DNA from 3 places in the uncultured Solobacterium sp. genome. Region 2 is predicted to be linked to each of the others. Evidence: a T-box and tRNA genes for the amino acid it is inferred to sense, from the RefSeq annotation. Region 2 holds a T-box; the other regions hold tRNA genes.
What was found. The T-box of region 2 lies ahead of serS (serine--tRNA ligase). A T-box ahead of a tRNA ligase gene usually reads a tRNA of that ligase, here a tRNA-Ser.

Region 1: it encodes a tRNA-Ser, which carries the amino acid that the T-box ahead of serS (serine--tRNA ligase) is inferred to sense. The anticodon was not compared.
Region 3: it encodes a tRNA-Ser, which carries the amino acid that the T-box ahead of serS (serine--tRNA ligase) is inferred to sense. The anticodon was not compared.

The regions. Positions count from the first base shown of each region.
Region 1 is NZ_CAUQGG010000012.1:37,608-39,883, reverse strand. Features, by position in the region: gene RWM19_RS07420 (ATP-binding cassette domain-containing protein) at 1-1,294, shown strand, start outside; tRNA gene RWM19_RS07415 (tRNA-Ser) at 1,334-1,422, opposite strand; gene RWM19_RS07410 (peptide ABC transporter substrate-binding protein) at 1,648-2,276, shown strand, end outside.
Region 2 is NZ_CAUQGG010000002.1:81,614-83,889, forward strand. Features, by position in the region: gene gyrA (DNA gyrase subunit A) at 1-74, shown strand, start outside; gene RWM19_RS01765 (hypothetical protein) at 166-600, opposite strand; T-box leader at 705-909, shown strand; gene serS (serine--tRNA ligase) at 948-2,249, shown strand.
Region 3 is NZ_CAUQGG010000003.1:7,564-9,839, reverse strand. Features, by position in the region: gene RWM19_RS02335 (trypsin-like peptidase domain-containing protein) at 1-987, shown strand, start outside; tRNA gene RWM19_RS02330 (tRNA-Ser) at 1,098-1,188, opposite strand; gene RWM19_RS02325 (TetR-like C-terminal domain-containing protein) at 1,302-1,865, shown strand; gene RWM19_RS02320 (PfkB family carbohydrate kinase) at 1,874-2,276, opposite strand, start outside.

The DNA.
Region 1 (2,276 bases), on a different contig from region 2:
TGATGCGATTGAGTGGTTGGAAGGCTATGTAAAGAATTATCCAAAGGCGGTAGTCATTGTATCACATGACCGGATGTTCTTAGATCATACAGTTGACGTTGTATATAATATGGAATATGGAAAGATGAAGCGCTATCCAGGTAACTATTCTAACTATGTCATTCAACGTGAAAATGATATTGAACGTCAACAATCTGCATATGCAAGACAACAGAAAGATATTCAGCGTTTAGAGGCGTTAATTGAAAAGTTCCGTTATAAAAAGAATAAAGCTGCTTTTGCACAGTCCAAGATTAAATATTTAGAGCGTATGGACCGTATTGAAGTGGATCAAACAGATGATAAAACATTTCATGCTAAATTTACTCCACGCGTAAAAGGTGGCGAAAAAGTATTGGAAGTTGAAAATCTTGCGATTGGATATGACCATGTTCTTACGACGATTTCGATGAAGATGCGCCGTGGCGATCGAATTGCGATTATTGGTCCAAATGGTACAGGAAAATCAACGTTTGTAAAGACACTCATGCACATCGTTCCTGCACTATCAGGTAGTTTCTTGTTTGGTCATCAAATTGAACAAGGATACTTTGATCAGCAGCTTGCACAGTTCTCTTCTGGTAAAACAGTACTAGAAGAAGTTTGGGATGAGTATCCAGATTTGGATAGAACAACTGTTCGTAGTGTATTAGGTCAGTTTTTATTCTCGGCAGATGATGTATTTAAAACCGTTGATGTTTTATCAGGTGGTGAGAAAGTACGCCTATCTTTTGTAAAACTATTATTACAGCATGCCAATATGTTAATACTGGATGAACCAACAAATCACTTAGATATTCCAGGCAAGGAAGCACTCGAATTATCCCTAAAGGGATTTACTGGTTCGATATTATTTGTTTCGCATGACCGTTACTTTATTCAACAGATGGCAACAGGTTTATTAATTCTAAGTAATGATGGCTGTAAGTTTGTAAATCAAACTTATGATGAATATATGAATCAAGAACCTGTACAAATAAGCGAAGCGAAACAAACAAGTAGTGAACCAAATCCTAAAAAAGAGGTGAAGAGGGCACTATCACCAGAAGCACGTCGTCGTGAGATTGCGAAACTTGAACGGTTGATTACAGAAAAAGAAGCGGAGTTAGAAGAGATGCGTGAACTTCGCTTTGAACCAGAATATTATCAAGATTATCAAAAGATGAATGATTTAGATCAAGATATAGATGATATACATAATGAATTAGCACATCTAGAAGAAAGATGGGCATCATTGTTAGAGGAAGTCGCATAATAAAAAGCCTAGTCACTTCAAAATGACAGGCTTTTATTATGGCGGAGAAGAAGGGATTTGAACCCCCGCACGCTTTCACGTCTAGCGGTTTTCGAAACCGCCCCCTTCAGCCTCTTGGGTACTTCTCCAGCGCTGAACAATTATATCATAGAAATAGGATGTAGGTTTAAGGAAGTGAAAGACAAGCAAAGAATTTAGAAAATACACTTTATGAAAATATTTTCATAAAAGAAAAAATACTAGGAAATATTTTCAAAATCATTTACAAACTATTGACATCATTTTAGGATTTGCGTAATATTACTGGTATATTAAGAGAGGGAGTTCTCTTAAATTAGGAGGAAGAGGAATTTATGAAAAAAGCACTATTGGGTTCTCTTGCCGCTGTTTTAGCTCTTGCAGGTTGCAATGGCAAAGGTGGACAGACAACTGCATCACAATCTGAAGACTTTAGATCCGTCTATTCTTTGGATATGCAGAGCTTAGACTACACAGTTTCCAACAAGGCGGTTGATAACGAAAATACAGCAAACTTTGTTGACGGCTTATTAGAAAATGATAAGTACGGTAACTATGTACCTGCTCTTGCTGAGTCTTATGAATCTAACGATGATAAGACAGAATGGACATTTAAGATTCGTAAGGGTGTTAAATGGGTAACAAATGAAGGCGAAGAATATGCTGAATTAAAGGCACAGGACTTCGTTACTGGTCTTCAACACTCAGCAGACTTCAAGTCTGGTACAAAATACTTAGTAGAAGGTCTTATTAAGAACTTCTCTGAATATGAAGCTGGTGAAGTACCATTTGATCAGGTTGGTGTAGAAGCTGTTGATGATTATACATTGAAGTATACTCTTGAAAAACCAGCATCTTATTTCTACTCTCTAACAACTTATGGTATTTTATTCCCAATCAATGAAGACTTCTTAAATTCTAAGGGTTCCGGATGTAAGTTAGGTTCCCCTGATTTAAATGCATG
Region 2 (2,276 bases):
AAGATACATCAGATGATGAAGATATCATTGATAACGATGATGAAGAAGTAACAGATTCTGATTCAAAAGAATAAAAAATAGGATAGAGTGAATTTATCACTCTGTCCTTTTCTTTTTGAGTATAAAAAAACTTCCGTAGCAAAATGCAGAAGTTTTAATGTAAGATTACTTTTTCTTCGTAGTCTTCTTAGCTGGTTTAGCAGCTTTCTTTGTTACTGGTGCCTTTGTTGTTTTCTTTGTAGTTACTGGTTTTGCGACTGTCTTCTTAGTAACTTTCTTTGCAGCAGGCTTAGCAACTGTCTTCTTAGCTACTGGTTTTGCGACTTTCTTAGCCGGAGTAGTTTTTTTGGCAAGTTTCTTTTCAGTCTTTACTGTTGCCTTCTTAGTTGGTTTCTTTGAGGCAGTCTTTTTTCCATTCTTTTCCATATCTGCAATAATTAGATCACATAAGTAACCCTTTACAGATTCTTTAGCTTCAAGCCAAGCGATAACTGTTTTCTCAACTTTATTATTAAAGCGGACTGAGAATGAGCGGTAGTTGTTTCTGTTGTAGTTGTTGTTATACTCTAACTTCTGTTTGTACTGCGACTTTTTTGCCATACCTATTCTCCTTATTATTAAAACAACTGAGTTGTTTAATCATTTTAAATATATCACTGTTTTGCTACATTGACAAATTAATGTCAAAATGATTAAATTATTTTGTAAAAACGTCGATAGAGAATAGTAGTACAAAAGCATTTTCAGAAAGGTAACGGATGATGTGAGTTATCATTGTGATGTATGAATCCACTCTTGAGTGAAACTAATACTTTCCGGTTGTCCCGTTATCACTAATGAAGTGGTTAAATTGTTTCACGTGAAACAATTTAACAAAAAGGGTGGCACCGCGTTGACATCGTCCCTTTGATGGATGATGCTTTTTTATTTTTAGGAAGAGGTAAATTATGATAGATATTAATCTAATTAGAGAAAATCCAGATTTAGTAAAAGAAAACATCAAAAAGAAGTTCCAAGATGAAAAGTTAGTACTTGTTGATGAAGTACAAAGTTTGGATGCAGAGTATCGTGCAGCGAAAACACGTGGAGATACTCTACGTGGAGAGAGAAATAAGATTTCCAAACAAATCGGTCTCTATATGAGAGATAAGAATATCGAAGCTGCAGAACAGGCAAAACAATCCGTAAAGGATATGGATGCGGAATTGGAAAGTTTAGAAGTTAAAGAAGCTAAACTAGCGGAAGAAATCAAAAATAGAATGATGGTAATCCCAAATATCATCGACCCTTCTGTTCCAATTGGAAAAGATGATTCTGAAAATGTAGAAATCAAAAAATATGGAGAACCAGTCGTTCCATCATTTGAAATTCCATATCACACAGATATCCTAGAAAAACTTGCAGGCATTGATATTGATAGTGCAGGAAGAACATCAGGTAATGGTTTCTATTATTTACAAGGAGATATTGCTAGATTGCATTCATCTATCTTATCTTACGCTAGAGACTTTATGATTAATCGTGGATTTACATATTTCATTCCTCCATTCATGATTCATAGTAGCGTTGTAACAGGTGTTATGAGCTTTGCGGAAATGCAGAATATGATGTATAAGATTGAAGGCGAAGATCTATATCTTATCGGTACATCGGAACATTCAATGATTGGTCGCTTTATGGGGCAAATCTTAAAAGAAGAGGATTTACCATATGCTTTAACTTCATATAGCCCATGTTTCCGTAAGGAGGTTGGTGCACATGGAATTGAAGAGAGAGGTCTCTATCGTGTACACCAATTTGAAAAACAAGAAATGGTTGTAGTATGTAAGCCAGAAGAATCTAAGGATTGGTATGATAAGCTATGGCAGAATAGTGTTGATTTCTTCCGCTCTTTAGATATTCCAGTGAGAACGTTGGAATGCTGCTCTGGTGATTTGGCAGATCTTAAGGTGAAGAGTTGTGATGTTGAAGCTTGGTCTCCACGTCAGAAGAAATACTTTGAAGTTGGAAGTTGCTCCAATTTAGGTGATGCACAGGCTAGAAGACTTGGAATTCGTATTAAGGGTGAAAAGGGTAACTACTTTGCACATACACTAAATAACACAGTAGTAGCTCCACCACGTATGTTAATTGCCTTTGTTGAAAATAACTTAAATGAAGATGGATCTCTAAATATTCCAGAACCACTTAGACCTTATATGGGTGGACAGGAAAAGATTGTTCCTCCAACAAAGAAGAAGAGCTTCTAAAAACCAAGGATTGTTTCACGTGAAACA
Region 3 (2,276 bases), on a different contig from region 2:
GCAGAAGCTGCCGCAAAAGCAGCTCCTTCTACAGTAGAAATTCAAACAGAAATCACACAACAATCGTATGGCATGTTCGGTGGTACATACACAACAAATGCTGCTGGTTCTGGTGTCATCATCAGTAAAGATGGTTATATCGTTACAAACAACCATGTAATTGATGGTGCCCAAAAGATTACAGTTAAGACTAGTGATGGAACAGAGTATGACGCAAAACTTGTTGGTACCGATGCAAAGAGCGATATTGCAGTATTAAAGGTTGACGCAAATGACTTAACACCTGCTACACTTGGTGATTCATCCAAGATTTCTGTAGGTGATACCGCAATCGCAATTGGTAACCCATTAGGTACACTTGGTGGAACCGTTACAGATGGTATCATCTCTGCAACATCTCGTGAACTTGTTGTTAACAACGAATCTATGAAGCTTATCCAAACAAATGCCACGATCAACTCTGGTAACTCAGGAGGTGGATTATTTGATGGTAACGGTAATTTGATTGGTATCGTACAGTCTAAAGACTCTGGTACATCTTCATCTGGCGCAACAATCGAAGGTATCGGCTTTGCAATCCCAGTAAATGACGCAATGGAGGTTGCGGAACAATTAATTAAGAACGGTAAAGTTACAGACCGTGCAACATTAGGTGTTTACTTACAGACTCTTACTACCCAACAAGGCAACTACACTCCTGGTGTATATGTCACAAATGTTATCGACGGTAGTGGTGCACAAGCTGCTGGCTTAAAGGCTTATGATAAGATTGTAGGTGCAGATGGCAAGGAAGTTTCTAGCTATCCAGATTTATCCGCAATTCTAAAGACAAAGAAACCTGGTGATACAATTGATTTAACAATTGATAGAGATGGTAACCAGATCCAAGTCACAGTTACTCTTACAGGCACACTAGAAACAACACAATCCCAAAATAACAACCAACAAACTCTCCCTAACCAAGGCGAGCAAAACAACAATAAATAACAAATATAAATACAGAGTATCCCCTACTCTGTATTTATTCTATTTCAATAGTTGACCAATTATTGACCACTGCATAATAAAACCCGCTATTTATGCGGGTTTTTTAACTATGGCGCAGGAACAGGGATTTGAACCCTGGCACCGTGTTACCGATCTACAAGCTTTCCAAGCCTGCCCCTTCAACCGCTTGGGTATTCCTGCAAAGTTTTCATAGGACATGAATTATAATACCAATTATTATTCAAAAAATAAAGTATTAATGTAGAAATAATTTAACTTTCCACGTAAAATAAACATACTGGAGGTTATACAAAATGAGCGATTTGACAAAGAAAGCATTAGGCGCTTCTCTAAAGAAGATTTTATTACAGAAGCCTCTCGAAAAGATTACGATTACTGACCTTACAAATGATTGCGGTGTTAACCGCCAAACATTTTATTATCACTTCCATGATATATATGATTTAATTGATTGGATTTATCTTGCGGAGGGCGAAGAGGCCATCGGAACTCAACGTAGTTATGATAGTTGGCAAGATGGACTTTTATCTGCCTTCAAGATTATTGAGAAAGAAAAACACTTTATCTTAAATACAATTCACTCTCGTTCACAATCCCACATCATGCGTATGCTAGAAGATGCGGCGGAGTACTTACTATTAAATGTAATTCGTGAACTTGCGAAAAATTATAAGGTTTCTAATGAAACAATTCATTTTATGGCATCCTTCTATCGATTTAGCTTTGCCGGTGTAATATTTGACTGGATTGAAAAAGGTATGCATGAAAATCCACAAAAGATTGTTGATCGAGTTGCGATTCTAATGCATGGCACATTCTCTTCTGCGCTAGAACGTTTCGAAAAAACAAAAATGTAAAAAAGACCTTATGGTCTTTTTTTAAAGTATTGATAATAGATATCTAATGCGGTTGCAGGTTCTAAGCCTGCTCCTTTTTTAGATACAACCGCTCCCGCTATATCATTTGCGAACCCCAGAATATCCTTCATATCCGCATGCATGCATAATCCTGCAATCACAGCACCTACATGCGAATCTCCTGCACCAATTGTATCTGCTACAGTTACTTTCTTTGATGGCACATGCACAAAATTTGAGCCATCATAACTCGTAGACCCATTTTCACCCAACGTAACAATCACAATATTCCCTGTTCGTGTATGCAGTTCCTGTAATCCTTCGTTGATATCGTTCTTTCCACTCAAACCGAACAATTCTATTTCATTGACATGCAAGACTGGTTTGAGTGCATAGATGCGTTCCATGATT